Regions from separate parts of the Citrobacter sp. Igbk 17 genome, predicted to be linked through region 1. Evidence: predicted binding sites of a transcription regulator. Region 1 holds the regulator's gene; each other region holds the start of a gene.
The links. The regulator LexA, encoded in region 1, represses DNA repair genes until DNA is damaged. The targets are predictions, from matches to a motif close to TNCTGTATGTACATACAGNA.
Positions count from the first base shown of each region.

Region 2: the regulator LexA is predicted to act here: its motif matches at 4,177-4,196, upstream of rmuC (DNA recombination protein RmuC).
Region 3: the regulator LexA is predicted to act here: its motif matches at 7,949-7,968, upstream of sulA (SOS-induced cell division inhibitor SulA).

Region 1 covers NZ_JANEWI010000022.1:58,854-69,454, forward strand. Annotated here, with positions in the region: gene NNO08_RS14245 (quinone oxidoreductase) at 1-818, shown strand, start outside; gene pspG (envelope stress response protein PspG) at 1,047-1,289, opposite strand; gene dusA (tRNA dihydrouridine(20/20a) synthase DusA) at 1,423-2,421, opposite strand; gene NNO08_RS14260 (cupin domain-containing protein) at 2,528-3,016, opposite strand; gene zur (zinc uptake transcriptional repressor Zur) at 3,132-3,650, shown strand; gene NNO08_RS14270 (CsbD family protein) at 3,695-3,904, opposite strand; gene dinF (MATE family efflux transporter DinF) at 4,041-5,360, opposite strand; gene lexA (transcriptional repressor LexA) at 5,482-6,090, opposite strand; gene NNO08_RS14285 (diacylglycerol kinase) at 6,200-6,568, opposite strand; gene plsB (glycerol-3-phosphate 1-O-acyltransferase PlsB) at 6,740-9,160, shown strand; gene ubiA (4-hydroxybenzoate octaprenyltransferase) at 9,220-10,092, opposite strand; gene ubiC (chorismate lyase) at 10,106-10,601, opposite strand, start outside.
Region 2 covers NZ_JANEWI010000020.1:61,848-72,448, forward strand. Annotated here, with positions in the region: gene metE (5-methyltetrahydropteroyltriglutamate--homocysteine S-methyltransferase) at 1-2,189, shown strand, start outside; gene NNO08_RS13490 (dienelactone hydrolase family protein) at 2,267-3,073, opposite strand; gene udp (uridine phosphorylase) at 3,339-4,100, shown strand; gene rmuC (DNA recombination protein RmuC) at 4,259-5,671, shown strand; gene ubiE (bifunctional demethylmenaquinone methyltransferase/2-methoxy-6-polyprenyl-1,4-benzoquinol methylase UbiE) at 5,766-6,521, shown strand; gene ubiJ (ubiquinone biosynthesis protein UbiJ) at 6,536-7,141, shown strand; gene ubiB (ubiquinone biosynthesis regulatory protein kinase UbiB) at 7,138-8,778, shown strand; gene tatA (Sec-independent protein translocase subunit TatA) at 8,857-9,111, shown strand; gene tatB (Sec-independent protein translocase protein TatB) at 9,115-9,663, shown strand; gene tatC (Sec-independent protein translocase subunit TatC) at 9,666-10,457, shown strand; gene tatD (3'-5' ssDNA/RNA exonuclease TatD) at 10,499-10,601, shown strand, end outside.
Region 3 covers NZ_JANEWI010000043.1:21,502-32,102, reverse strand. Annotated here, with positions in the region: gene rlmI (23S rRNA (cytosine(1962)-C(5))-methyltransferase RlmI) at 1-99, shown strand, start outside; gene hspQ (heat shock protein HspQ) at 157-474, shown strand; gene NNO08_RS19985 (CoA-binding protein) at 549-962, opposite strand; gene csgI (curli synthesis inhibitor) at 1,136-1,798, shown strand; gene mgsA (methylglyoxal synthase) at 1,892-2,350, shown strand; gene helD (DNA helicase IV) at 2,383-4,437, opposite strand; gene NNO08_RS19965 (YccF domain-containing protein) at 4,563-5,009, shown strand; gene yccS (YccS family putative transporter) at 5,028-7,181, shown strand; gene NNO08_RS19955 (TfoX/Sxy family DNA transformation protein) at 7,159-7,773, opposite strand; gene sulA (SOS-induced cell division inhibitor SulA) at 7,990-8,499, shown strand; gene ompA (porin OmpA) at 8,855-9,904, shown strand; gene matP (macrodomain Ter protein MatP) at 10,014-10,466, opposite strand.

The DNA of each region.
Region 1 (10,601 bases):
CGTTACCCAGTGGTCTGGGCACAGAAGCCGCAGGCGTGGTCAGTAAAGTCGGCAGCAAAGTGACGCACATTAAAGTTGGCGACCGTGTGGTGTATGCCCAGTCAACACTTGGCGCGTACAGCTCAGTGCACAACGTGCCAGCCGATAAAGCCGCCATTCTGCCTAATGCCATCTCTTTTGAGCAGGCAGCGGCCTCATTTCTGAAAGGGTTGACCGTTTTTTATCTGTTACGTAAAACCTACGAAATCCAGCCCGACGAGCCCTTCTTGTTCCATGCTGCAGCGGGCGGCGTTGGGCTGATTGCCTGCCAGTGGGCAAAAGCGCTGGGAGCGAAGCTGATTGGTACTGTCGGCAATGCGCAGAAGGCGCAAATAGCGCAGCAGGCCGGTGCATGGCAAGTGATTAACTACCGTGAAGAAAGTATCGTCGAACGGGTTAAGGAAATCACCGGTGGTAAAAAAGTACGGGTGGTATACGACTCGGTGGGGAAAGATACCTGGGAAGCCTCACTGGATTGCCTGCAACGCCGGGGATTGATGGTCAGCTTTGGCAACGCCTCCGGGCCGGTAACCGGCGTTAACTTAGGTATTCTGAATCAGAAAGGCTCGCTGTATGTCACGCGCCCTTCTCTGCAGGGTTACATCACCAACCGCCACGAATTAACGGAAGCCAGCAATGAGCTTTTCTCGTTGATTGCCAGTGGGGTGATTAAAGTGGATGTTGCGCCTGGTCAGACATTCGCGCTGCACGACGCACGGCGTGCCCATGAAGTGCTGGAAAGCCGCGCCACGCAGGGTTCGAGTTTGCTGATCCCGTGAGACTTCCCTCTTAAATAATTCAAGCAGCCAACACACCTGCGGTTTGAATTATGACGGGGAAAGAAAGAATTAGGGCTTCCCGCAGGAAGCCCTTTCTTTTTTTAGTTCGGCTGTATGTAGGGTACAGCTCGATGAATTCGTTAACCACGCAATAGTGACAGATTTGATAATCAATTCCTATTTGGTTCTAAAGGCAATGTTGCAGGTTGTGACGCACCGCTCAATACCTCAGTAAAAGCGGCGGTTATTGCGCTGATACTGTGGGACTTTTGGCGCTTTAATCGCCTTAATCACCCACACCACGGCGACGGCCAGCAGCAGCCAGGGAAGCAGTTTAATCATCAACGCAAACATCCCACCGAGGAACATCACTACCGTCGCCACCATCAGCGCGGCGAGGATGCCCAACAGTGATATGCCAGTGACCATCAACATGATAAAAAAGCCAATCACAAAAAGTAGTTCCAGCATGACGCTCTCCCGAAATGAAATTCTCTCCATTGCATTACAAGAAACATGCCAAAATTAATGCATTGATTTATAACGAAAACGCCCCGCGATAAAACGCAGGGCGTGGTGAAATTGACTAACTTTTGGTGAGAACTTAACGCTTATCTGCGACCAGTTTCAGCGCATGTTCCAGAACGTTAATATCAGCCCCGGCTTTATGCGCATTTTCACTCAGATAACGACGCCACTGACGTGCGCCTGGAATGCCCTGGAACAACCCGAGCATATGTCGGGTCACATGCCCCAGATACGTCCCCTGACTCAGCTCCCGCTCAATATAGGGATACATGGCGCGCACCACGGCGACAGGGTCAGCATCCGGAGTAGTCGCAGCAAAAATTTCACGGTCGACCGATGCCAGAATCCCCGGGTTTTGATAGGCTTCCCGACCCACCATTACGCCGTCCATATATTGCAGATGCGTCTTTGCTTCTTCCAGTGATTTAATTCCACCGTTTATCGACATCGTCAGGTGCGGGAAATCACGCTTCAACTGATAAACACGGTCATAATCCAGCGGCGGGATCTCACGGTTTTCTTTCGGGCTTAACCCGGACAGCCAGGCCTTGCGGGCGTGGATGATAAACATCTCACACTCACCGTTACCGGAAACCGTATTGATGAAGTCACACAGGAATTCGTAGCTGTCCTGGTCATCAATGCCAATACGCGTTTTCACCGTCACCGGAATCGACACCACATCGCGCATCGCCTTCACGCAATCGGCGACCAGTTGCGCATTCCCCATCAGGCAAGCGCCAAACATCCCGTTTTGTACGCGATCGGAAGGGCAGCCGACGTTGAGGTTAATCTCGTCATAACCTCGTGCTTCAGCCAACTTTGCGCACTGGGCCAGCGCGGCCGGATCGCTCCCACCTAGCTGCAGTGCAACCGGATGTTCTTCTTCGCTATACGCCAGGTAATCGCCTTTGCCATGAATAATTGCCCCGGTGGTCACCATCTCCGTATAGAGCAACGTCTGGCGGGACAGCAGGCGCAAAAAGTAACGGCAGTGTCTGTCCGTCCAGTCGAGCATCGGCGCGATAGAAAAACGATGAGCGGGAAAAGCGGTAGACTGAGATTCAGGCAGCATGGCGAATATTCAAGCATCCGGTTAAAAAAGGGGCGCTACTATAGCATAGACCGTTGCGATAGTGAGCCACATCGTCGTGGATAGCGCCCTTCGTTCGCGTAGATCGTCATTTCCGCCCAGGTTTTCCGTCGTGTGGACCAAAAAACTGTGGAGGATGGTCAACCCAGCGATCCTCACGCGTGACCGCGTAGACCGGATTGAGCGGATAGTAGATACGGTTATGCTTCTTGTTCGCCTCACCGACGACCAGCAGCCGCACCTCGTCGCTGGTGTTGTTGATAAAAGTGTGGCACACGCCGGTTCCTGCCGGAAAACCGACGCTATCGCCGGGTTCCAGCTTCCATAAGTAACCATTTATCCAGGCTTCCGGGTAGCCTTCCAGCACGTAGATAAACTCTTCTTCATCGCTTTCAGCGTGTGGATAAGAAGTACGACGCCCCGGCGGCAGGCGTTCGTGATGAATGCCTAATCGCCCTAACCCCAACCTGCGGGCCAACGGCGCGCCAATAGAAAATAGCTCATCGCTACCTGGATAGGTGGAGTCATCAGGCCCCTCAACTTCACGCCAGTGGCGAATACAATCGGGTCTTTTCATGTTAATTTTCCAGTGTTGCGATGCGTCAGGTATAGCACACAGCGGTGGATCTCGGCGTTTTAAGCAGAACATGATAAAGTAAGGGATTAACCTTCCACACAAATCGAGGCGCCAAATGGACAAAACCACCACGCAGGAGTTATTGGCTCAAGCTGAAAAACTCTGTGTGCAACGTAACGTGCGACTAACGCCACAACGCCTCGAAGTGCTGCGCCTGATGAGCCTGCAGGAAGGGGCGATCAGCGCCTATGATCTGCTTGATCTGCTGCGGGAAACCGAGCCGCAGGCCAAACCCCCTACCGTGTATCGTGCGCTTGATTTTCTGCTTGAACAAGGTTTTGTGCACAAAGTGGAATCCACCAACAGCTATGTGCTCTGTCATCTGTTCGATCAGCCAACCCATAGCTCGGCAATGTTTATTTGTGACCGCTGTGGCGTGGTAAAAGAAGAGTGTGCGGAAGGCGTGGAAGATATTATGCATACGCTGGCAGCTAAAATGGGATTTGCTCTGCGCCATAACGTGATTGAAGCCCACGGCCTGTGTCCGGCATGTGTGGAAGTGGAATCATGCCGCCATCCTGGCGATTGCCAGCATGACCATACCATTCAGGTGAAGAAGAAAGTCGGGCGGTAAATAAAAGAGCGAACATCCTTGTACTCTCAGGAGGGAGGGGTTAATTACCAGCGGTAATCGTTGCGTTTTTCCCAATCTTTAACTTCTTTCTCCGCCTGATCTTTCGCGTACCCGTATCGTTCCTGGACTTTACCTACCAGTTGGTCGCGTTTACCTTCAATGACCGTCATATCATCATCAGTCAGTTTGCCCCATTGCTCTTTCACTTTACCTTTGAACTGTTTCCAGTTACCGCTGACTTCGTCTTTATTCATCATCAAGTCCTCATCGTTAGGTTGTGAATAGCGAGAGTGCTGCGCCCGGATACATGCTGTTTTTGCTGGGCGTGATAATAAGTGTAGTCAGGGATTCTGGGTTTTATTTACTATTCAGAATTTTTAACCATAAGCATCAGGCAAACCAGGTGCCATTACGCCAGTGACGTCGCCAGATGAAGGCCAGTGAAAGCCCGCGCAGCGCGAGAAAAACGGTTAACGCCAGCCACAAGCCGTGGTTTCCAAGCCACGGTAAAGCCAGTAGCGTTAACGCGAAACCCGCGGCCGCAACGGCCATGCTGTTACGCATTTCCGCGGCTCGTGTTGCGCCAATGAACATCCCGTCCAGCAGATAACACCAGACGCCCACCAGCGGTAAAATCACCTGCCAGATGAGATAGCGATCGGCCAGAAGTTGGATCTGCGGCAATGAGGTCAATAGCGTAATGATCTGCTCGCCGAACAGGGCATAGACCAGGGAAAACAGGATCGCCACGATACCCGACTGCCGGCAAGCCGCCCGCCAGACATCCAGCAACTGGCTACCATCGCGTGCCCCATAGGCCTGGCCAGAGTGCGCTTCTACAGCATAGGCAAATCCGTCCAGCGCGTAGGCGGTAAACGTCAGCAGGGTCATCAGAACGGCATTAACCGCAATGATATCGCCCCCCAGACGCGCGCCCAGCACCGTGATAGCGCCAAAACAGAGTTGCAGCAGCAACGAGCGCAGCATGATGTCGCGGTTAAGCGCCAGTAAACGGCGGAAGTTGCCGCGCCACGCAAGCTTCAACATCGCCAGCGAAATTCCGCGTATATGCAGGACTTTACGTACCATCATCAGGCCGATCAGCAAAGTGGCATATTCGGCAATCACCGTCGCCAGCGCCGCGCCCTGCACGTTCATATGCAGGCCCATCACCAGCCACAAATCGAGCGCGATGTTAAGCACATTGCCAACAATCAGCAGGATAACCGGCGCGCGTGCATACTGGACGCCAAGCAGCCAGCCAAGCAGCACCAGATTTGCCAGCGAGGCGGGCGCGCTGAGCCAGCGGATTTCCAGGAACCTTCGGGCCTGCTCCAGCACCGCTTCACTACCTCCCACGATATGTAACGCCAGGCTGATAATCGGTGTACGAAACAGTGCGATAAGCAATCCGGCACCCAACGCCAGCATCAGCGGCTGAACCAGCGCGCGTGCCAGTGCCTGCGGATTTTTCGCGCCGAACGCCTGGGCTGTCAGACCGGTGGTACTCATGCGTAAAAACAGCAGCAGCATAAAGAGAAAACTGGTCGCTGTTGCGCCAACGGCAACGCCGCCAAGATAGACCGGGCTATCCAGATGACCAATCACCGCCGTGTCCACCAGCCCCAGCAGTGGAACAGTGATGTTGGAGAAAATCATCGGTAAGGCAAGGTGCCAAAGTGCTTTATCAGAGGAGGTAAAGAAAGGCATGGAAAGGAGCCTGAAAAGAAATTAACGCGTTTTTGTAGACCCGATAAGCGTAGCGTCATCGGGCAATTTGCCGGAGAGCGGCGTAAACGCCCTTTCCGGCCTACAGGAAATCAGCTGATCATTACAGCCATTCACCGTTACGAATCACGCCAACAGCCAACCCTTCAATAGTGAAGCTTTGCTCACGTAGATCAACAATAATTGGCTTAAACTCGCTGTTTTCTGGCAGAAGTTCAACCTTGTTGCCCTGCTTTTTCAGGCGCTTAACCGTGACTTCATCATCAATACGGGCAACAACGACCTGGCCGTTACGTACGTCCTGCGTTTTATGCACAGCCAGTAAATCGCCATCCATAATCCCGATATCTTTCATCGACATACCGCTGACGCGCAGCAGAAAATCGGCGTTCGGTTTGAACAGTGATGGGTCAACCTGGTAATGGCCTTCTATGTGCTGCTGTGCCAGAAGTGGCTCACCGGCCGCGACACGACCAACAAGCGGTAAGCCTTCCTCTTCTTCCTGCAGCAGACGAATACCACGCGATGCGCCAGAAACAATTTCCAGCACACCTTTCCGCGCCAGCGCTTTCAGGTGTTCTTCAGCCGCGTTTGGGGAACGGAACCCCAAACGCTGCGCGATCTCCGCACGCGTCGGTGGCATACCTGTCTGGCTGATGTGATCTCTAATGAGATCAAACACCTCTTGCTGCCTGGCCGTTAACGCTTTCATTCCGCCCCCTGGGTGTATATACAGTTATGCTGTGAGTATATACAGCTAAAGGCGAATTTGGAACCGCAAACTGCACAAAAAACAGGAGATTTATGAAGTTGTGGAATCTTTATCGCAAATGCGACCACAACAGGATGCCCCAGGTGATCAGAGCGACGAAAATAGAAAGCAATACCGCAGCCGATCCCATATCTTTCGCCCGGCCAGAAAGCTCGTGATACTCAGAACCAACTCGGTCGACAACCGCCTCAATGGCGCTGTTCAGAATTTCAACGATCATCACCAGCATCACCGAACCAATCAGCAGTACGCGGGTAATTGCGTCAACGTCCAGCCAGCAGGCAATGGCTACCCCCAACAGTACGGCAACGCTTTCCTGACGGAATGCCGCCTCATTGATCCATGCGGCGCGGAAACCTTTCCAGGAATAGCCTGCTGCTTTGATAATCCGGGTGAATCCAGTGGTATTATTGGCCATCAAAAGAACCTTTTTACATTATTAGCGTTAGTATTATTGTCTCGTTACCCTGTTTGTTTCAGGGCATAAGCAAAGCTGCGCGAAGTATGACGGGATACCACAGAAATTCACTAAACTTTCTGATATCCTTGCAGCGCATTTGCATTATTAACCAGAGGCTTTACATCGTTTATGTCCGGCTGGCCACGAATTTACTACAAATTACTGAATTTACCATTAAGCATCCTGGTAAAAAGCAAGTCTATCCCGGCGGAACCCGCCCCGGAATTGGGACTCGATACCTCTCGTCCCATTATGTACGTCTTACCGTACAACTCAAAAGCTGACTTGCTGACACTGCGTGCCCAATGTCTGGTGCACGACCTCCCCGATCCCCTGGAACCGCTGGAGATAGACGGGACTTTGCTGCCGCGCTACGTGTTTATACACGGCGGCCCGCGTGTATTCACCTATTACACGCCAAAAGAAGAGTCCATCAAGCTGTTCCATAACTATCTCGATCTGCATCGCAGCAACCCCGATTTGGATGTGCAGATGGTGCCGGTATCGGTGATGTTTGGCCGAGCCCCAGGGCGCGAGAAAGGCGAGGTCAACCCGCCACTGCGCATGCTGAATGGCGTGCAGAAATTCTTTGCCGTCTCCTGGCTGGGGCGCGACAGTTTTGTCCGCTTCTCACCTTCCGTCTCCCTGCGCCGCATGGCAGACGAACACGGCACAGATAAAACCATCGCACAGAAACTGGCACGCGTGGCGCGTATGCACTTTGCCCGCCAGCGCTTAGCCGCGGTTGGCCCTCGCCTCCCTGCCCGCCAGGATCTGTTTAATAAACTGCTGGCCTCAAAAGCCATCGCACGCGCGGTGGAAGATGAAGCACGCAGCAAAAAAATCTCCCATGAAAAGGCGCAGCAAAACGCTATCGCATTGATGGAAGAGATTGCCGCGAATTTCTCCTATGAGATGATCCGCCTGACGGACCGTATCCTGGGCTTTACCTGGAACCGTCTGTACCAGGGAATTAACGTTCACAATGCCGAGCGCGTACGCCAACTGGCGCACGACGGGCATGAAATCGTCTATGTGCCGTGCCACCGCAGCCATATGGACTACATGCTGCTGTCGTATGTTCTGTACCATCAGGGGCTGGTTCCACCGCATATCGCTGCAGGTATCAACCTGAACTTCTGGCCGGCAGGTCCGATTTTCCGTCGTCTGGGCGCATTCTTTATTCGTCGTACGTTTAAAGGCAATAAGCTCTATTCCACCGTATTCCGCGAATACCTGGGCGAGTTGTTCAGCCGTGGTTACTCGGTTGAATACTTTGTCGAAGGTGGCCGCTCACGTACCGGCCGTCTGCTTGACCCGAAAACCGGCACCCTGTCGATGACCATCCAGGCGATGCTGCGTGGCGGTACGCGTCCGATTACCCTCGTTCCGATTTACATCGGCTATGAGCATGTGATGGAAGTGGGAACTTACGCCAAAGAGCTGCGTGGCGCGACCAAAGAGAAAGAGAGCCTGCCGCAAATGCTACGCGGTTTGAGCAAGCTACGTAATCTGGGTCAGGGCTACGTTAACTTTGGCGAACCTATGCCATTGATGACCTACCTGAATCAGCATGTGCCGGAGTGGCGCGAATCTATCGATCCTATCGAGTCTATTCGCCCGGCCTGGCTGACGCCGACGGTAAATAACATTGCCGCCGATCTGATGGTACGCATTAACAACGCAGGCGCAGCTAACGCCATGAACCTGTGTTGTACCGCGTTACTGGCTTCCCGTCAGCGTTCTTTGACGCGCGAGCAGCTAACCGAACAGCTCGATTGCTACCTGAGCCTGCTACGCAATGTGCCGTATGCTTCGGATACGACAGTACCGACACAAAGCGCCAGTGAACTGATCGACCACGCCTTGCAGATGAACAAATTTGAGGTTGAGAAAGACACCATCGGTGACATCATCATTCTGCCGCGAGAGCAGGCGGTACTGATGACCTACTACCGCAACAACATTGCGCACATGCTGGTGCTACCTTCGTTGATGGCCGCGATTGTGACTCAGCACCGTCGGATTTCACGCGCCGCATTGCAGCAGCATATTGAAGCGCTATACCCGATGCTGAAAGCAGAGCTGTTCCTGCGTTGGGAGCGCGATGAGCTTGCCGGTGTGATTGACGAGCTGGCCAACGAAATGCAGCGTCAGGGTCTGATAACCCTGCAGAACGATGAGCTGCATATCAACCCGGTTCACTCTCGCACGCTTCAGCTGTTGGCTGCGGGCGCACGTGAAACACTACAGCGCTATGCCATTACCTTCTGGCTGCTGAGTGCGAACCCGTCCATCAACCGCAGTACACTGGAAAAAGAGAGCCGCACCGTGGCACAACGTCTTTCCGTACTGCACGGTATCAACGCACCGGAGTTCTTCGATAAAGCCGTGTTCAGCTCTCTGGTGCTGACGCTGCGTGACGAGGGCTACATCAGCGATACCGGTGATGCCGAACCGGAAGAAACGATGAAGATTTATCAGATGCTGGCCGAACTGGTCACATCCGATGTGCGTCTGACCATCGAAAGCGCAACGCAGGGCGAGTAAGCATAAAAAAACCGGTCAAAATGAAATGACCGGTTTTTATTTTGCAGGTTAAGCCAAACTCAAAGGTGCCAGTAGCTCATCGCCAGCCCTAAGAACAGCACCAGCCCCACATAGTTATTGTTCATAAACGCTTTAAAGCAGGCATCCCGTTCACGATCGACAATCAGTTTCTGCTGATACACAAACAGCGCGCCCGCCACCAGCAGTGACCAGTAATAGCCCAGTCCTAACCCATTCAACCAGCCCACCGTCGCCATCAGCGCCAAAACACCGACCTGCAGAATGCCAATAATCAGCTTATCGTTCTGACCGAACAGAATGGCGGTCGATTTAATGCCAATCTTCAGATCGTCATCACGATCAACCATCGCGTACTGGGTGTCATACGCCACCGCCCAGAGAATGTTGGCGAGGAACATCAACCAGCAGCTCAGCGGAACAGATTCACTGACGGCGGCGAACGCCATGGGAATAGACCAGCCAAACGCCGCCCCCAGCACCACCTGCGGCAGGTGCGTATAGCGTTTCATGAAGGGATAAACCCACGCCAGTGCTAACGCCGCAACGGACAACAAAATCGTCATCGTGTTAAGAGTCAGAACCAGCAGGAAGGCGAGCAACACCAGCACAACAAACAGCGTTCGGGCCTCTTTCTCCGTGACTGCACCGCTCGGCAGCGGTCGGTTTGCGGTGCGTTTGACGTGTCCGTCAAATTTCCTGTCGGCATAATCATTCACCACGCATCCGGCAGCGCGCATCAGCCACACACCGGCGACAAACACCGCCAGTATCCACAATTGCGGTACGCCAGGGGTCGCTACCCACAGCGCCCACAGCGTCGGCCAGAGCAGCAGTAAGGCGCCAATTGGCTTATCCGTACGCATCAAGCGGTGAAACGCCAGCAGCTTATTCTGCGTCAGACTCCACTCCATCTTTATCTTCCTCTCAGTACAACGGCGATGCAGGCAAAAAAAGCTCGGTAAGCATCAGCGGCTTACCGCTCAGCCGCAGGCGGGAACGACGTCCCCACAGCGCTGCATCGCGGCCAATCTCAATAAAATCGCGGGTCAATGTCGATGATGTAAACAGATAGCGCCCGAGCGGGGTTTTCCCCAGATTTTGTAAAGCCAGTTCGGGGCCGCACAAGGTGGATTCCGGCACGACAGTCCGACCGGCAAGCCACGGCTCACCATCCGCGCATAACAGGATTTCCCGCAACCAATAGCGGGATTCTGCCGGCAACAGCGTCAACTCTTCAGTGACCTCATTTTGCCCAACGAATCCTTCTCGTATCAATGTTACGGTGACCTGTTTTCCCTGCTGCTCAAAACGTTTGGTCATGGAATCTTCCAGTAACAACCAGTCGAGCAATTGAGGGTCAAGCGACGGGATCGCATCAAAATAACGCAGAGCACGCAGTTGCGTTAACGCGGGGTGTGGC
Region 2 (10,601 bases), on a different contig from region 1:
GTTACTGGGCGGGTAATTCTTCCCGTGAAGATTTGCTGACCGTTGGCCGCGAGCTGCGTGCCCGCCACTGGGATCAGCAGAAACAGGCGGGTATAGACCTGCTGCCGGTGGGTGATTTTGCCTGGTACGATCACGTCCTGACCACCAGCCTGCTGCTCGGCAACGTCCCGGTTCGCCATCAAAATAAAGATGGCTCCGTCGATATCGATACCTTATTCCGTATTGGCCGTGGCCGTGCACCGACGGGTGAACCGGCGGCGGCGGCAGAAATGACCAAATGGTTTAATACCAACTATCACTACATGGTGCCGGAGTTCACCAAAGGTCAGCAGTTCAAACTGACCTGGACCCAACTGCTGGATGAAGTGGACGAAGCGCTGGCGCTCGGTCACAAGGTAAAACCCGTACTGCTTGGCCCGGTAACTTACCTCTGGCTGGGGAAAGTGAAGGGCGAACAGTTTGACCGCCTGAGCCTGCTCAACGACATTCTGCCGGTTTACCAGCAGGTGCTGGCTGAGCTGGCGAAACGCGGTATTGAGTGGGTGCAGATTGATGAACCTGCTCTGGTACTGGAGCTGCCGCAAGTGTGGTTGAATGCCTTTAAACCGGCTTATGACGCCCTGCAGGGCCAGGTGAAGTTGCTGCTGACCACCTACTTCGAAGGCGTAACGCCAAACCTGGAGACCATTACCGTGCTGCCGGTGCAGGGTCTGCATGTTGACCTGGTCCATGGCAAAGATGATGTCGCCGAGCTGCACAAACGTCTGCCTGCCGACTGGCTGCTGTCAGCGGGTCTGGTAAATGGTCGTAATGTCTGGCGCGCCGATCTCAGCGAAAAATACGCGCAAATTAAAGATATCGCCGGGAAACGCTCGCTGTGGGTGGCGTCTTCATGTTCTCTGCTGCACAGCCCAATTGACCTGAGTGTTGAAACCCGTCTGGATGCCGAAGTGAAGAGTTGGTTTGCCTTCGCGCTGCAAAAATGCGGAGAGCTGGCGCTACTGCGTGATGCGCTGAACAGCGGTGATACCGCGGCGCTGGTTGAATGGAGCGCACCGATTCAGGCGCGTCGCCACTCCACCCGTGTACACAACGCCGCAGTGGAAAAACGTCTGGCGGCGATCACCGCCCAGGACAGCCAACGCGCCAACGCTTACCCGGTTCGCGCCGAGGCGCAACGTGCCCGCTTTAATCTGCCAGCATGGCCGACCACCACTATCGGCTCATTCCCGCAAACCACGGAGATTCGCGGTCTGCGCCTGGACTTCAAAAAGGGCAACCTGGATGCAGGCAACTACCGTACAGGGATCGCAGAACATATCAAACAGGCGATTGTTGAGCAGGAACGTCTGGGCCTCGACGTACTGGTACACGGTGAAGCTGAACGTAACGACATGGTCGAATACTTTGGCGAACATCTGGACGGCTTCGTCTTTACCCAGAATGGTTGGGTGCAGAGCTACGGCTCACGCTGCGTGAAACCGCCGGTGGTGATTGGCGACGTCAGCCGCCCGGAAGCGATTACCGTTGAGTGGGCTAAATACGCGCAGTCGCTGACTGACAAACCGGTTAAAGGCATGCTGACCGGACCGGTGACCATTCTTTGCTGGTCGTTCCCGCGTGAAGATGTGACCCGTGAAACGATCGCGAAACAGATTGCGTTGGCGCTGCGTGATGAAGTGGCAGATCTGGAAGCGGCGGGTATCGGTATTATTCAGATTGATGAACCTGCACTGCGTGAAGGCCTGCCGCTGCGTCGCAGTGACTGGGCGGCATATCTGGAATGGGGCGTGGAAGCCTTCCGCATCAACGCAGCGGTGGCGAGGGATGAAACTCAGATCCACACCCATATGTGTTACTGCGAGTTTAACGACATCATGGATTCCATTGCTGCGCTGGATGCGGACGTGATCACCATTGAAACCTCGCGTTCCGACATGGAGTTACTGGAGTCGTTTGAAGAGTTTGATTACCCGAACGAAATCGGGCCGGGCGTTTATGATATTCACTCACCGAACGTCCCGAGTGTAGAGTGGATTGAAGCCCTGCTGAAGAAAGCGGAACAGCGTATTCCGGCTGAGCGTCTGTGGGTGAACCCGGACTGTGGCCTGAAAACGCGCGGCTGGCCGGAAACTCGGGCAGCGCTGGCTAACATGGTCAAAGCTGCGCAGAATCTGCGTCAGGCTTAACGCAACGTAGGCCCGGTAAGCGAAGCCGCTCCGGGCAATAGGTCGGGTAGCGGCTTTGCCTTACCCGACCGACTCGATTATCTCTTCTCACCGTATTGCGCAAACCACTCCAGCATTCTCTGCCAGCCATCTTTCGCGGACTCTTCGTGATAGCTCGGGCGATAATCGGCATTAAACGCATGGCCAGCATCGGGATAGACGACGATTTCCGCTTTAGCATTGGCGGCACGCAGTGCCTGACGCATGGTTTCCACGCTGTCCTGTGGAATACTGGTATCCTGGCCGCCATACAGTCCCAACACGGGAGCGTTCAGATCGGTGGCAATATCGACAGGGTGTTTGGGGGAGTTCAGCGTTTTATCGCCAACCAATTTGCCATACCACGCCACCGCCGCTTTTAGCTGTGGATTGTGTGCGGCATACAGCCAGGTAATACGTCCACCCCAGCAAAAACCCGTCATCATTAATTGATGCACATCGCCGCCGTTGCGGGAGGCCCAACTGGCAACATGGTCCAGATCCGCCAGGACCTGTGAGTCGGGAACTTTCGCCACCAGGCCGCTTAGAAGCGTCGGGATATCGGCAAAGTCACTGGGATCGCCCTCGCGAAAATAGAGTTCGGGTGCAATAGCCAGATAACCTTCCAGCGCCAGTCGACGGCAAACATCACGAATGTGCTCATGAATACCAAAAATTTCCTGCACAACAATGACGATGGGCAGCGGACCATCGGTCTGTTGCGGTCGTGCGTGATACGCAGGCATATCATCGCCTTGTGATGGAATTGATGTCACCCCAGCGATAATCGCGTGATCCGGGGTGTGAACCGTCGTGGACGACGGTGGGGATACAGCAGGTGCAAAACCAGATTGTCGTGTTGTCATGGTATTCTCCGTACCCTTAAATATTGTACAAAATAGCGCATTGTTAACTATAGACACATGCAACGAACCACATTGCCTCAAACGGTCTATCTTTTGTGCAAGGCTTCCTTACATTGCGCTATTAATGTGATGATCATCACTGTTTCACGGTAAATCAATGCAATTGATTTCCATCATAGTGATGACTGTCACGAAAAGATGTTTATGCCTTCGGTAAAGTGTGTTTTTGCTTCTTCTGACAAAACCGATTCACAGAGGAGTTTTTATGTCTAAGTCTGATGTTTTTCATCTCGGCCTCACTAAGAACGATTTACAAGGGGCCCAGCTCGCTATCGTCCCTGGCGACCCGGAGCGTGTGGAAAAGATCGCCGCGCTGATGGATAAGCCGGTCAAGCTGGCATCTCATCGCGAGTTCACTACCTGGCGTGCTGAACTGGATGGTAAAGCCGTGATCGTTTGCTCTACCGGTATCGGCGGCCCGTCCACCTCCATCGCCGTAGAAGAACTGGCGCAATTGGGCATCCGTACCTTCCTGCGTATCGGTACGACTGGCGCTATTCAGCCGCATATCAACGTGGGTGATGTACTGGTAACTACCGCATCTGTCCGTCTGGACGGTGCGAGCCTGCACTTTGCACCAATGGAATTCCCGGCTGTTGCAGACTTCGAGTGCACCACCGCGTTGGTGGAAGCGGCAAAATCTATCGGTGCGACCACCCACGTAGGCGTTACCGCGTCTTCAGACACCTTCTACCCGGGCCAGGAGCGTTATGACACCTTCTCTGGCCGCGTAGTGAGCCGTTTCAAAGGCTCTATGGAAGAGTGGCAGTCGATGGGCGTCATGAACTATGAAATGGAATCTGCGACGCTGCTGACCATGTGCGCAAGCCAGGGTCTGCGTGCAGGTATGGTTGCTGGCGTTATCGTCAACCGTACTCAGCAAGAGATCCCGAATGCAGAAACGATGAAGCAAACGGAAAGCCACGCGGTGAAAATCGTGGTAGAAGCCGCACGCCGTTTACTGTAATTCTCCCTTCTTTGCTAAAAGGCCGACGTGTTCGGCCTTTTTATTTTGCGTAGCACCTCGCAGGAAATTCCTTTTAAACTGGACGTTTATACAGCACAATTCTATTTTGTGCGGGTAAGTCGTTGCTGTAAGGGGGCGTTGTGGATATTTCAATTTTGATGAGTGCCGTGCTGGCATTAGCTGCAGGGCTGCTGGTGGGCTGGCTGGCGACAAAAGCGCGCGCCGATCAGATCCGCGCAGACCTCATCGAAGAACGACGAGAACTGGATATTGCCCTCAGTGCAGCCCGGCAACAGCTCTCGCAGGAAGCCCACTGGCGTGACGAATGCGAGCTGCTGAATAACGAACTCCGTAGCCTGCAGAGTATCAATACCTCACTGGAGGCCGATCTCCGGGAAGTCACCACCCGTCTGGAAGCAACGCAGCAGCATGCGGAAGATAAAATTCGCCAGATGATCAACAGCGAACAGCGCCTGAGCGAACAGTTCGAGAATCTGGCGAACCGCATTTTCGAACACAGTAACCGTCGCGTCGATGAGCAAAATCGCCAAAGCCTTAACAGTCTGCTGACACCATTACGCGAACAGCTGGACGGTTTTCGCCGCCAGGTTCAGGATAGCTTTGGTAAAGAGGCGCAAGAGCGCCACACCCTGGCACACGAAATTCGTAATCTCCAGCAACTGAACGCGCAGATGGCGCAGGAAGCCGTTAACCTGACACGGGCATTGAAAGGTGATAACAAAACACAGGGAAACTGGGGAGAGGTGGTACTTACGCGGGTGCTTGAAGCCTCTGGTCTGCGGGAAGGCTATGAATACGAAACCCAGGTTAGCATCGAGAATGATGCGCGCTCACGGATGCAACCAGACGTTATTGTCCGGCTACCGCAAGGTAAAGATGTCGTGATTGACGCTAAAATGACGCTGGTTGCCTATGAGCGCTATTTTAATGCAGAAGATGAATACACCCGGGAGGGTGCGCTGCAGGAGCATATCGCCTCCGTGCGAAATCATATTCGTCTGCTGGGTCGTAAAGATTATCAACAGCTTCCAGGGCTGCGTACGCTGGACTATGTGCTGATGTTTATCCCCGTCGAACCTGCTTTCCTGCTGGCGCTGGACAGACAGCCCGAACTTATTACCGAAGCGCTTAAAAATAACATTATGCTGGTCAGCCCCACGACGTTGTTGGTGGCATTACGTACGATCGCTAACCTGTGGCGCTATGAGCATCAAAGCCGCAACGCGCAACAAATTGCGGATCGGGCCAGTAAACTTTATGACAAGATGCGCCTGTTTGTGGATGATATGTCAGCAATCGGCCAAAGCCTGGATAAAGCCCAGGATAACTACCGACAGGCAATGAAGAAGCTCTCTTCGGGGCGTGGAAATGTCTTATCACAGGCGGAAGCCTTCCGCGGCTTAGGCGTGGAAATTAAGCGCGAGATAAATCCTGAACTGGCTGAACAAGCCACGACCCAGGATGAAGAGTTCCGCTTACGCTCGGTCCCGGAAGCGCAGCAAGACGTGACTTACCCCGATGAAGAGGCGGTAAATCAGCAATCAAACTAGCCCGTTTGGGGTAGCGGAACCCGGTAGAAGGGTAGGGCAAATTGGCCCAATCTGTTACACTTCTCGAACATTTTTTGGATGAGCAGGCACTGAGATGGTGGATAATTCACAAGAAACGACGCACTTTGGCTTTCAGACCGTCGCTAAAGAGCAGAAAGCTGACATGGTGGCCCACGTTTTTCATTCTGTGGCGTCTAAATATGACGTTATGAATGACTTAATGTCATTTGGCATTCATCGTTTGTGGAAGCGCTTCACCATTGACTGTAGTGGCGTGCGTCGTGGACAAACCGTTCTGGATTTAGCGGGCGGCACGGGCGATCTGACGGCGAAGTTTTCTCGCATGGTTGGTGAAACCGGTAAGGTTATTCTGGCAGATATCAATGACTCAATGCTCAAAATGGGGCGCGAAAAGCTACGCAATATTGGCGTGATTGGTAACGTTGAATATGTCCAGGCAAATGCTGAGGCACTGCCGTTCCCTGACAATACCTTTGATTGCATCACCATTTCTTTCGGCCTGCGTAACGTTACGGATAAAGAGAAAGCGCTACGCTCGATGTATCGTGTGTTGAAGCCGGGTGGGCGCTTACTGGTGCTGGAATTCTCCAAACCGATCATCGAACCGCTGAGCAAAGCGTATGATGCGTACTCTTTCCATATCTTGCCACGTATTGGTTCGATGGTTGCGAGCGACGCAGATAGCTACCGCTATTTGGCTGAGTCTATCCGTATGCATCCCGATCAGGACACGTTAAAAGCAATGATGCAAGATGCCGGGTTTGAAAGTGTTGATTACTACAACCTGACGGCAGGTGTTGTTGCGCTGCATCGTGGTTACAAGTTCTGACAGGAGGACCGGGGATGCCTTTAAAACCCTTAGTGACCGCTGGCGCTGAAAATCTGCTCAACACCTTTCTGTATCGTTCACCTGCGCTAAAATCAGCCCGAACGCGTTTGCAGAGCAAGGTACTGCGTGTTGATCTCAAAGGATTTTCTACGCCGTTAGTCCTGGTGTTCAGTGAGCGCCAGGTCGATGTGCTGGGGGCATGGGAAGGCGAAGCAGATTGCACCGTGATCACTCATGCCAGCGTGTTACCAAAATTACGCGACCGGCAGCAGCTCACCACGCTTATTCGTAGCGGCGAACTGGAAGTGCAGGGCGATATTCAGGTGGTGCAGAACTTTGTGGCTCTGGCTGACCTGGCGGAATTTGACCCTGCAGAGCTATTAGCACCTTATACCGGTGATATCGTCGCGGAAGGTGTTAGCAAAGTCCTGCGCGGCGGCGCGAAGTTCCTGCGTCGTGGCATTCAACGTCAGCAACGTTATGTTGCCGAAGCGATCACTGAAGAGTGGCGTATGGCCCCTGGCCCGCTTGAAGTTGCATGGTTTGCGGAAGAAACGGCAGCGGTTGAGCGCGCGGTTGAATCTCTGGCCAGACGGCTGGAAAAACTGGAGGCCAAATGACGCCAGGAGAAGTACGGCGCCTTTATTTCATCATTCGCACTTTTTTAAGCTACGGTCTTGATGAACTCATCCCCAAAATGCGTATTACGCTGCCGCTCCGTTTGTGGCGTTACACATTGTTTTGGATGCCAAACCGACATAAAGATAAGCCGCTGGGTGAAAGGCTGAGACTGGCTTTGCAGGAATTGGGGCCGGTGTGGATCAAATTTGGTCAAATGCTCTCCACCCGTCGTGATCTGTTTCCGCCGCATATCGCTGATCAGCTCGCTCTGTTGCAGGATCGAGTTGCTCCATTCGATGGACAACGAGCAAAAGAACAGATTGAAGAAGCAATGGGTGGGCTACCTGTTGAAGAGTGGTTTGATGATTTTGAGATCACACCACTGGCATCTGCGTCTATTGCTCAGGTGCATACCGCACGACTGAAGTCGAATGGCAAAGAGGTGGTGATCAAGGTTATTCGTCCGGATATCCTGCCGGTAATCAAAGCCGATTTAAAACTGATCTATCGTCTTGCTCGCTGGGTCCCTCGCCTGTTGCCGGACGGACGTCGTCTGCGGCCAACCGAAGTGGTCCGTGAATATGAAAAAACATTGATCGATGAGCTGAACCTGCTGCGTGAGTCGGCAAACGCCATTCAACTGCGACGCAATTTTGAAGACAGCCCGATGCTGTACATCCCGGAAGTGTATTCCGACTATTGCAGTCAGAACATGATGGTGATGGAGCGTATTTACGGTATCCCTGTTTCGGATGTTGCAACGCTTGAGAAGAACGGTACCAACATGAAACTGTTGGCCGAGCGTGGTGTTCAGGTCTTCTTTACTCAGGTATTCCGCGACAGTTTTTTCCATGCCGATATGCACCCGGGTAACATTTTCGTCAGCTATGAGCACCCTGAAAACCCGAAATACATCGGTATTGATTGCGGGATCGTGGGCTCATTAAATAAAGAAGATAAGCGTTATCTGGCTGAAAACTTTATTGCGTTTTTTAATCGCGATTACCGTAAGGTTGCCGAGCTACATGTCGATTCTGGTTGGGTTCCTCCCGATACCAATGTTGAAGAATTTGAATTTGCAATTCGTACCGTGTGTGAGCCTATCTTCGAAAAGCCGCTGGCAGAGATCTCCTTTGGTCACGTGTTGTTGAATCTGTTCAATACAGCACGTCGATTTAATATGGAAGTCCAGCCTCAACTGGTGTTGTTACAGAAGACGCTGCTGTACGTTGAGGGTGTTGGCCGACAGCTCTATCCTCAGTTGGATTTGTGGAAAACGGCCAAGCCTTTCCTTGAATCCTGGATTAAAGATCAGGTAGGTATTCCGGCGCTTGTCAGGGCATTTAAAGAAAAAGCACCGTTCTGGGTCGAAAAAATGCCAGAAATACCTGAACTTGTGTATGACAGTTTGCGCCAGGGCAAATATTTACAGCACAGTGTTGATAAGATTGCGCGCGAGCTTCATGCGAATCACGTACGTCAGGGACAATCCCGTTATTTATTGGGTATTGGCGCAACGTTGCTGTTAAGTGGGACATTCCTGCTGGTAAGCCGTCCTGAGTGGGGGCTTATGCCTGGCTGGTTAATCGCGGGTGGTGTTCTCGCCTGGCTGATCGGCTGGCGCAAAATGCGCTGATTTTTTCATCGCCCAAGGCAGGTCGTGTAACGTATACTACGGCCTAATTAATTCATCATCTATGACAGAGGAACATGTATGGGTGGTATCAGTATTTGGCAGTTGTTGATCATTGCCGTCATCGTTGTACTGCTATTTGGCACCAAGAAACTCGGCTCCATCGGTTCCGACCTTGGCGCGTCTATTAAAGGCTTCAAGAAAGCGATGGGTGATGATGAACCTAAGCAGGATAAAACCAGCCAGGACGCTGATTTTACCGCTAAATCCATCACCGATAAGCAGGGTGAAGTGAAGAAAGAAGACGCCAAAAGCCAAGATAAAGAGCAGGTATAATCCGTGTTTGATATCGGTTTTAGCGAACTGTTATTGGTGTTCGTTATCGGCCTCATCGTTCTGGGGCCACAACGATTGCCAGTGGCAGTAAAAACGGTCGCGGGCTGGGTCCGTGCGCTGCGCTCTCTTGCAACTACCGTGCAGAATGAACTGACCCAGGAGCTTAAGCTTCAGGAGTTTCAGGACAGCCTGAAGAAAGTAGAAAAAGCGAGCCTGACAAATTTGACGCCGGAGCTGAAAGCATCGATGGATGAGCTGCGCGAAGCGGCTGAGTCGATGAAGCGTTCTTACAGCGTGCACGATCCTGAGAAAGCGAGCGATGAAGCGCACACTATCCATAACCCTGTGGTGAAAGGAAGTGAAGCGCAGCACGAGGGGGTTACCCCTGCTACTGCTGAAGGACAGGCCAGTTCGCCGGAGCAAAAACCGGAATCCACGGGTGCTGACGCGCCGGAGTTGAAGGAAACTGCTTCCGTTACGTCGATGGACGCGGAAAAGAAACCTGCTGCACCTGCTGTCGAATCCTCACCTTCGTCGAGTGATAAACCGTAAACATGTCTGTAGAAGATACTCAACCGCTCATCACGCACCTTATTGAGCTGCGTAAGCGACTCCTGAACTGCATTATTGCGGTTATGGTGATCTTTCTGGCGTTGGTTTATTTTGCCAACGACATTTACCATATGGTTGCGGCACCGCTGATTAAGCAGATGCCTCAGGGTGCAACGATGATCGCCACCGATGTGGCTTCACCGTTCTTTACCCCGATAAAGCTAACCTTTATGGTGTCGCTGATCCTGTCGGCACCTGTGATCCTGTACCAGGTATGGGCATTCATTGCGCCTGCTTTGTATAAGCATGAACGCCGCCTTGTTGTGCCGCTGCTGGTCTCAAGTTCACTGTTGTTCTATATCGGGATGGCATTCGCCTATTTTGTCGTCTTCCCGCTGGCGTTTGGCTTCCTTGCCAACACAGCTCCGCAAGGCGTGCAGGTTTCGACAGACATTGCCAGTTATCTCAGCTTTGTTATGGCGCTGTTTATGGCGTTTGGTGTCTCTTTTGAGGTTCCTGTCGCCATTGTATTGTTGTGCTGGATGGGCATTACGACACCTGATGATTTACGTAAGAAACGTCCTTACGTAGTTGTCGGGGCATTTGTCGTGGGGATGTTACTGACTCCACCAGATGTCTTCTCGCAAACGCTGTTGGCGATACCGATGTACTGCCTGTTTGAAGTGGGTGTTTTCTTCTCTCGTTTCTATGTCGGTAAGCGACGTACGCGAGATGAGGACAACGAGGCTGAAGAAGCAAAAGAAGCCGACGCCACCGAGAAAACCGAAGAGTAAATTCAGCCGCCCGTAAGGGCGGTTGTCATATGGGAGGAAGCATGTTTGATATTGGCGTTAATCTAACCAGTTCACAATTTGCGAAAGACAGGGATGAGGTTGTAGCACGCGCTTTTGCTGCCGGTGTAAACGGCATGCTTCTGA
Region 3 (10,601 bases), on a different contig from region 1:
CAATTTATAGAGCAGTTCCGTCAGGCCGCCGATCATCCCGTGATCGCTACCTACCCGGAAGGGCTGTATCTGAAAGGGTTTGCCTGTCGCATCATGTAACTTGAAAAGTGGAATATTACCCTTACATAGAGGGTATCTATTTCCCGGGAGGTGACTATGATTGCCAGCAAATTCGGTATCGGCCAGCAGGTCCGCCATTCCCTGTTAGGTTACCTCGGAGTGGTCGTGGATATCGACCCGGAATATTCGCTTGTTGACCCGTCACCTGATGAGTTGGCGGTAAACGACGAACTTCGCGCCGCTCCCTGGTATCACGTGGTGATGGAAGACGATAATGGCCTGCCAGTACATACGTATCTGGCTGAAGCACAGTTGAGTAGTGAGCTACAAGAAGAACATCCAGAGCAACCGTCGATGGATGAACTGGCACGGACAATCCGTAAACAGCTCCAGGCCCCACGCCTGCGCAACTGACAACATTTCTCCGGCCTACGACAAACACCGTTGTAGGCCGGATATACAATGCGCCATCCGGCGACAGTACAACCTTACTTCGCCAGTCCCAGTCTGGGGATTTCAATCGCCGGGCAACGATCCATTACTACCGCCAGGCCCGCATCGCGCGCCAGCACGGCTGCCTGCTCATTAATCACGCCAAGCTGCATCCACAAGGTCTTCGCGCCAATAGCAATAGCCTCCTGTGCGACTCCCCATGCTGCTTCTGAGTTTCTAAAGACATCCACCATATCCACTTTCTCTGGTACGTCTGCCAGCGTCGCATAGCCCTGCTGCCCCAGCAGCGACTTCCCGGCAACCTTAGGAGACACGGGGATAACGTGATAACCCTGATCAAGTAAATACTTCATTACCCGATAGCTCGGGCGATCGGGTTTATCGCTTGCTCCTACCAGCGCAATCGTACGGGTAGATGTCAAAATGCCAGCAATATCGGTCTCTTTCATCGTCTTCCTCCAGGCTGTTTTGCAAAGTGTACGACAAACCTGACGTCGCAACCATTCATCCCATACTGGCGCATGAGAGCTAAACTGGAAAATATGTCTATATGTTAGTAAACATGATTGTCGAAAAATTTAGATACATCTTATGCAGATCATTTTCTGGACAGGAGAACCTTATGAAAACCGGCATTGTGACAGCCCTGATTGCTCTGCTTTTGCCGGTAACCGTTTGTGCGACCTCTTTGCGCCTGTCTAATGATATTGACCTTCTGGTGCTGGACGGAAAAAAGGTGTCCAGCTCTTTACTGCGCGGTGCCGACAGTATTGAGCTGGAGAATGGTCGGCATCAGCTTGTCTTTCGCGTTGAGAAAACGATTCGTCTCTCCAGCCATGAAGAACGTCTGTATATTTCTCCTCCGCTGGTCATCAGTTTTGATACTCAGTTGGTTAGTCAGGTCAATTTTCATCTCCCCCGTCTTAACAACGAACGTGACGCGACGCATTTCGATGACGCTCCCCGTGTGGAACTATTAGATGGCGATTCCATGCCCATTCCGGTCAAGCTGGATATTTTGTCGATTACCTCATCGGCAAAAATCGTGGATTACGAACTCGAGACTGAACGCTATAACAAATCGTCTAAGCACGCTTCACTCCCACAATTTGCCACTATGATGGCAGATGACAGCGCATTGCTCTCGGGAGTCTCTGAACTGGATCGGGTGCCGCCACAGTCGCAAACACTTACCGAACAGCGTTTGAAATACTGGTTTGGGCAGGCCGATGCGCAAACACGAAGTAATTTTCTGCAATGGGCAGAGAAACAGCCTCCCTCGTGACATTTATGTTCACCTACGCATTTTTTTTGTCTTTCTCTTGCAGCGTCAAGAGCTTCCAGTACTCTGTAGTGAGGTTAACTTGGGAGCTGTACTATGGAACTGACGACTCGCACTTTACCGGCGCGTAAGCATATTGCGCTGGTTGCACATGATCACTGTAAACAGATGCTGATGAGCTGGGTAGAACGCCACCAGCCATTGTTAGAAAAGCATGTCCTCTATGCGACAGGCACGACAGGAAATCTCATTCAACGCGCGACCGGTATGGATGTCAACGCCATGCTCAGCGGTCCAATGGGTGGCGATCAGCAGGTCGGTGCCCTGATCTCTGAAGGGAAAATTGATGTGCTGATCTTCTTCTGGGATCCACTCAACGCCGTGCCTCATGATCCGGATGTTAAAGCCCTTCTGCGCCTGGCCACAGTTTGGAATATTCCGGTTGCCACCAACGTATCTACCGCCGATTTTATTATCCAGTCACCAAACTTCAGCGATGCGACGGACATACTGATCCCGGATTACGCCCGTTATCTGGCTGAGCGCCTCAAATAATCGTCAGACAGGCGGCGGTAGCCGCCTGTTCTTCAGGGTTTTCTCGCTACCGGGACATCCAGTTGTTTTAGTTCATCAACAAAACAAGATGGCGCGTCTTTATTAAACAGCAACCACACCCGATGCCGGGCACGTGTAAGTGCCACGTAGAGCAACCTTCTCTCTTCTGCATCCGGAAAATCCTCGACCATTGGCAGTAATGCTTCTTCCATAATCGACTCACGGGCCGGGGCCGGAAAACCATCGTTGCCATCATGAAGCCCAACGACAATGACATAATCCGCCTGCTGTCCTTTACTGGCATGAATAGTCATAAAATCCAGCTGTAGTTTGGGCCAGCGGGTCGCTGCTTTCTCAAGACTGGCAGGTTTAAGGTGGTGATATCGCGCCAGCACCAGTATGCGTTCTTCTGCTTTCGCAAAGCCGGATAGCTTATCCAATAGCGCATCCAGCTGACTTTCATCGAGCAGAGTGACGGCTTTTCTGTCGCCAGTTACCAGGCTATTGAGCGGTTTCTTAAGCTGATGCGGGTTTTGTTGGATAAACCGATTGGCTATCTCGCCAATACGGCTATTAAAACGGTATGTCGTATCCAGATCGCAGCGATCGCCCTCACCAAAGTGTTGCCGGAAGGCAGTAGTCAACGAAAGTTGTGCACCACTGAAACGGTAAATGGCCTGCCAGTCATCCCCCACGGCAAATAGCGTGGTCTGTGAGTTTTGCTTGCGCAATGCGGCTAACAGGGCGGCGCGCTGTGGGGAGATATCCTGAAATTCATCAACCAGGATGTGCTTCCAGGGGCTGATAAAGCGCCCTTTCTCCAGAATGACAATGGCCTGATGGATCAATCCTGAAAAATCGACGGCATTCTCTTCTTTCAGAGCACTTTTCCAGGCCTTGAGCAACGGTGCCATCAGCTTTATACGTTTGCTGAACAGATCGCGGATCGCCTCCGGCGCATTGGCGATCATCTCCGCCTGTGCTCCACCATGCATACGCATCAGGCTAACCCAGCGATCCAGACGTGAGGCCAGGCGACGCTGTAATTTCTCATCGTCCCAAAAATTGCCTTCTGGCACGGACCACTGCATCTCTTCTTCCAACCACTGTCGCCAGCCTTTAGCCTGTGCTTTTTTCTCGCTGCACTGCTGACGCCATGTGGCGATAAACAGTTTATTTCTGGCGGCAGTATCATTTTCGAGTTTGCTGACTGTCGGGACTTTTTTGCTACCCTGTTGAATAATATGCAACGCCAGTGAATGGAACGTCCGTGCGGTGACGTCTTGCGTCTGCAGCCGTTCGCGAATGCGCTCATCCATTTCCTGAGCGGCTTTGCGACCAAACGCCAGCAGCAGGATTTGTTCAGCAGCCGCTTCTCCCCGCGCCAGCAACCAGCCCGCACGCGCAACCAGAACGGATGTCTTGCCACTTCCTGCACCCGCAAGCACCAATAGCGACTGCTCGCCATTCACCACCGCACGCGCCTGGGCTGGATTCAGCGGTGAGGACTCAATCTTCTGGAAAAACTCGGTATGCTCCGCCAGCATCGCATCGGTATATGCCTGGTTATGCTGCAAACGACACGCTTCAATGTCCTGCAGCCACGCCTGGCACTGATGCAATGCCTCACGACAATGATCAAATTCTTCCAGCCGGTTGACCGGCAGGGGCAACGCGTCAAAAGCACGGCGGATCTGTTGTTGCAATCCGGATGTTTGGCTCCGCGTCAGCCATCTGTTTTCCCCTGTACGCGCGGCAATCGCATCCAGCTGTTCCTGTAGCACCCCTGCTGCAACGTCACTCATCTCCTGGCTCCACTGTTGCCAGAGCATGCTCAGATGATGGTGGAAACGCTGGGTTTCCGCCCATTCAGTGCCGTGAAGGCGTACAACTTTATCATCAGAAAGCACAAATTCCAGCTCGCCCCATACCAGGCCCCTTTTACAATGGATAGCCAGTAACTGATTGAATGGAATAAGATACTCATGACGGTCGCCGGAGACTTTAATGCCGGCATTGAGAATAACGGCCCGATCGTAAGGGTGTTGCGCCAGACGTTTTCCCAGAGAAGTTGCTTTCAGTTCCATAAGACTTACGCGGATCCACACGAAGAGGTTTGCTTATCAGTGTAACCGCCAGAGAAAACGTGCTCCAGCCCAAAAAAACGTTACAATTGCCAAACTCACAGAAAACCAGAGTTAACCGAGGGTTTATGCGTACTGTTCTGAATATTTTAAATTTTGTGCTTGGGGGATTCGCCACCACCTTAGCCTGGTTACTGGCGACGTTAGTCAGTATCGTGCTTATCTTCACACTACCCTTGACCCGCTCCTGCTGGGAAATCACACGCTTGTCGCTGTTCCCCTACGGTAATGAAGCGATTCACGTTGATGAACTCAACCCGGCGGGTAAAAACGCGCTTCTGAATACCGGCGGCACGCTGCTCAATATTTTCTGGCTGATTTTCTTCGGCTGGTGGCTGTGCCTGATGCATATTGTTTCCGGTATTGCCCAGTGCATTACGATTATTGGTATTCCGGTAGGTATTGCGAACTTTAAAATCGCCGCAATTGCACTCTGGCCCGTTGGTCGTCGCGTGGTTTCAGTCGAAGTTGCCCGTGCCGCACGCGAAGCCAACGCGCGTCGTCGCTTTGAATAATCGGAACTGATGGCCTTTATGTTAAGTCCACTGCTTAAACGCTATACCTGGAACAGCACCTGGCTGTACTACGTGCGAATTTTTATCGCACTTTGCGGTACTACGGCGCTGCCGTGGTGGCTGGGTGACGTCAAACTGACCATCCCGCTAACGCTGGGTATGGTTGCTGCCGCGCTGACCGATCTGGACGATCGGCTCGCGGGTCGTCTGCGCAATTTGATCATTACACTGATCTGCTTTTTTATTGCCTCGGCCTCCGTCGAATTGCTCTTCCCCTGGCCGTGGCTTTTCGCGATTGGATTAACGCTTTCCACCAGCGGCTTTATTTTGCTGGGAGGCTTAGGTCAGCGTTATGCGACCATCGCTTTTGGTGCATTACTGATCGCCATTTACACCATGCTGGGCACATCACTTTACGATCAGTGGTACCAGCAACCGATCCTGCTGCTTGCTGGCGCCATCTGGTATAACCTTCTGACGCTTATCGGTCACCTTCTGTTCCCGATTCGTCCACTGCAGGACAATCTGGCGCGCAGCTACGAACAGCTGGCACACTACCTGGAGCTGAAATCCCGCCTTTTTGATCCCGACATCGAAGACGAAAGCCAGGCCCCCTTGTATGACTTAGCGCTGGCCAATGGGCAACTGATGGCGACGTTGAACCAAACAAAAATATCATTACTCACCCGTCTGCGCGGTGACCGTGGACAGCGAGGAACCCGCCGCACACTGCATTACTATTTTGTCGCGCAGGATATTCACGAACGCGCAAGTTCCTCACATATTCAGTACCAGACGCTACGCGACCATTTCCGTCACAGCGATGTGATGTTTCGTTTCCAGCGATTAATGTCGATGCAGGGACAAGCCTGTACACAACTGTCTCGCTGCATTTTGCTACGCACCCCTTACCAGCACGATCCACACTTTGAGCGCGTCTTTACACATATCGATGCCGCCCTTGAGCGCATGCGTGCAAGCGGTGCCCCTGCAGATCTGCTCAATACGCTGGGATTCTTACTATCAAATCTGCGGGCTATCGATGCGCAACTCGCCACCATTGAGTCTGAGCAGGCTCAGGTACTCTCGCGCAATGAGTCAGAAAATCAGCTTGCCGATGACAGTCCGCATGGATTCAGTGATATCTGGCTGCGTCTGAGTCGCAATTTTACGCCGGAGTCGGCGCTGTTTCGTCACGCGGTTCGCATGTCGCTGGTGCTCTGCGTCGGGTACGCCATTATCCAGATAACGGGTATGAACCATGGCTACTGGATCCTGCTGACCAGCCTGTTTGTCTGCCAACCCAACTACAACGCCACACGACATCGTCTGGCGTTAAGGATTATCGGCACATTAGTTGGGATAGCGATTGGGTTGCCCATCCTGTGGTTCGTCCCATCGCTGGAAGGGCAATTAATACTGCTGGTGATCACTGGCGTGCTCTTTTTCGCTTTCCGCAATGTTCAGTACGCGCATGCCACCATGTTTATCACATTGCTGGTATTGCTGTGCTTTAACCTGCTTGGAGAAGGGTTTGAAGTCGCACTGCCGCGCGTCATCGATACGCTGATAGGTTGTGCCATCGCATGGGCAGCCGTCAGTTTCATCTGGCCAGACTGGCGTTTTCGCAACCTGCCACGGGTGATTGAACGGGCGACCGATGCAAACTGTCGTTACCTTGACGCCATTCTCGAACAATATCATCAGGGGCGAGACAATCGTCTGGCATACCGTATTGCACGCCGTGATGCGCATAATCGTGATGCGGAGCTGGCATCCGTGGTGTCGAATATGTCGAGTGAACCGGATGTCACCGCCCAAACGCGCGAAACGGCATTCCGCTTGCTGTGCCTCAACCATACCTTTACCAGTTATATCTCGGCGCTGGGCGCACACCGTGAACAGTTAACCAACCCGGACGTTCTGGCATTACTGGACGATGCCGTTTGCTATGTTGATGATGCACTGCACCATCAACCCGCTGACGAGCAGCGCGTATACCAGGCGCTTGAAGGACTGAAGCAACGGATTCAGCATCTCGAACCACGCCCGGACAGTAAAGAACCGCTGGTCGTACAGCAAGTTGGCCTATTGATAGCACTACTACCAGAAATCAGACGATTACAGCAGCAAATTGCCGCATTGCCGTCTAGTACACCGGTTCAGGCGTAAGAGAACTCACCCACTCCACAAGCTCCTGGCGACGAATCGCCGGGAGCGCCGCCTCATGAATCCCCCCAATCGCGCCTTCAAGGGCATAGAGTATTTTCACCGTCAGGGCGGGATTAACCTGTCGCAGTTTCAACCAGCACATTTTTGCCCCCAACATGCGTAATGTGCTTTCATCTTTTACACCTGCTTCATTCAGCAGGGTTTCCAGATGAAATGTCATGTTCGGCAGTCCACGCAGGCGATGCTGTGCAAAACGACTTTGTTTTTCTTTTAACGCCGCATCCAGTGAATACCGTGATAGCGACACCAGTTGTTGCTGGTTTTGCCACAGCGTATCGTTCACCTGATAATAATTAAGCACCACCGGACGTCCACGTTTTATAAACGTCAGCCAGACAGGGGAATGTTTTACACAGTACGGCGCGCTCTGTTCACAGGCCCGAAGATATAACTCGCCACTGGCGACCATAGCAAATACCGTGTCGTCGACTGTCAGGCTATAACCACCAAACAGCGATCGATAACGAATAGTCCCCAATGACGCCAGATATTCTTGTGATTTATAGATCCTTGCATAAGAAAGTTTTTTCATAAAAATCCTTTTAAATCATAACGTAATAAAATGATTTGCAGTAGCGGATCCGTTAATGACGAAAATAGGCAACTTATTCGCAAGGGGCAAGATGAATTTTGTTTTTCCCATAACAACAACCAAAAACTGCGAACCTGTTTCAGAAAATAAGGTTGATCTTTGGTGATAGCAGGGTTACTGTATATCCATACAGTAACTCACAGGGCTGGATTGATTATGTACACTTCAGGCTACGCAAATCGTTCTTCGTCGTTCTCTTCCGCATCAAGCAAAATTGCGCGCGTGTCGTCAGAGCACACTACCGCTGGGCTTATCAGTGAAGTGGTCTATCGCGAGGACCAGCCCATGATGACGCAACTCCTGCTTCTTCCTCTGCTTCAGCAATTAGGTCAGCAGTCGCGCTGGCAGCTCTGGCTGACGCCTCAACAAAAACTGAGCCGCGAGTGGGTGCAGTCGGCCGGGCTCCCATTGACGAAAGTCATGCAAATTAGCCAACTCTCTCCCTGCCATACGCTGGAATCAATGGTCCGTGCGCTGCGCACAGGGAATTACAGTGTGGTTATCGGCTGGCTGACGGAAGAATTAACAGAAGATGAACATGCAGAACTGGTGAAAGCGGCAGATGAGGGAAACGCAATGGGATTTATCATGCGTCCTGTACGCGCTCAGACACTTGCGGGGAGACACCATTCCGGGCTAAAAATTCACTCGAATTTGTATCATTGAGTAAAATTAGGAATTATCCTGGAATTTTTTTTCACCCTCAAATTCAGCTTTGAGCTTTAACACATTTTTGGTGAGAACGCCTGTGTGAAGCGGTTTCCGCGATAGTGGCTGTACAATTAATCATCCATAAATGTTAAATATTGTGTATACAAGCCTTTTTTTTTCATATGCCTGACGGAGTTCACACTTGTAAGTTTTCGAGTACGTTGTAGACTTTACATCGCCAGGGGTGCTCGGCTTAAGCCGCAGATATCGGTAGAGTAACTATTGAACTGGTCCCCGGGTGAAGGATTTAACCGTGTTATCTCTCTGGAGATATTCATGGCGAATTTTGGATGATAACGAGGCGCATAAAATGAAAAAGACAGCTATCGCAATTGCAGTGGCACTGGCTGGTTTCGCTACCGTGGCGCAGGCCGCTCCGAAAGATAACACCTGGTATACTGGTGCTAAACTGGGTTGGTCCCAGTTCCATGACATCGGCAACAATCAGATCAACAACAACGGACCGACCCACGAAAGCCAACTGGGTGCTGGTGCGTTCGGTGGTTACCAGGTTAACCCGTACGTTGGTTTTGAAATGGGTTACGACTGGTTAGGTCGTATGCCGTACAAAGGCAACACTGAAAATGGCGCATTCAAAGCTCAGGGCGTTCAGCTGACCGCTAAACTGGGTTACCCAATCACTGACGATCTGGACGTTTATACCCGTCTGGGTGGTATGGTTTGGCGTGCAGATGCTAAAAACAACGACGGCTTCAAAGACCACGACACTGGTGTATCCCCAGTATTCGCTGGCGGCGTAGAGTATGCAATTACTCCTGAAATCGCTACCCGTCTGGAATACCAGTGGACTAACAACATCGGTGACGCGAACACCGTTGGTGGTCGTCCAGACAACGGTCTGTTGAGCGTTGGTGTTTCTTACCGTTTCGGCCAGCAGGAAGAAGCAGCTCCGGTAGTTGCTCCGGCTCCGGCTCCGGCTCCAGAAGTACAGACCAAACACTTCACTCTGAAGTCTGACGTTCTGTTCAACTTCAACAAAGCGACTCTGAAACCAGAAGGCCAGCAGGCTCTGGATCAGATGTACAGCCAGCTGAGCAACCTGGATCCGAAAGACGGTTCCGTCGTTGTTCTGGGCTTCACTGACCGCATCGGTTCTGACGCTTACAACCAGGGTCTGTCTGAGAAACGTGCTCAGTCCGTTGTTGATTACCTGATCTCTAAAGGTATCCCTTCTGACAAAATCTCCGCACGTGGTATGGGCGAATCCAACCCGGTTACTGGCAACACCTGTGACAACGTGAAAGCTCGCGCTGCACTGATCGACTGCCTGGCTCCGGATCGTCGTGTTGAGATCGAAGTTAAAGGTATCAAAGACGTTGTAACTCAGCCTCAGGCTTAAGTTATCGTCTTATAAAAAAACCCCGCCTGGCGGGGTTTTTTTTTACCTGTATATCATTCAAAAACACAGGTACGCTCCAGGTACGCTCCATATTGACGTTACCCGTACCCTACTCTTTACCCAGTAACGCCTGAAGATCCTGCTTCAATGTCGACATCTTGTTCGCATACTTTTCTTTATGCTCCGCATCTTCAATCAACTGCACAATCGTTTCTGAGAGCGTTTTACCACGTCGCTGCGCAAGCCCGGCTAAACGCTGCCAGACCATAAACTCCAGATCGATCGATTTCTTACGCGTATGTTGATGTTCTGCATTAAAGTGCCGCTTACGCCTCGCCCGGATCGTTTGCTTCATGCGATTGAGCAGTGCTGGGTTCATGTATTCTTCAATCCAGGCGTTGACCCGAACCGGTTCATTTTCGAGGGTTAGCAACAAATCAACGGCTTCTTTGGCAGCACTGGCTTCCACATAGCGGGTAATCAACTCCCCCTCGCGATGCTTCTTCACCAGGTACTTCCATTTCCATCCGCTTTCAAGATTTTCAAGTTGTTGATATTTCATTGCGATCTCAATGTTACCGTGTAACTCTTATCAGAATATCAGCTTTTTGGGCATCTGAAGAAAAGAATATCCAGCCTGTGAACTGTCGCGCGTCATCACATCCGTTTAGCGGTGCTTTCCACGTGTGCAGTGCTG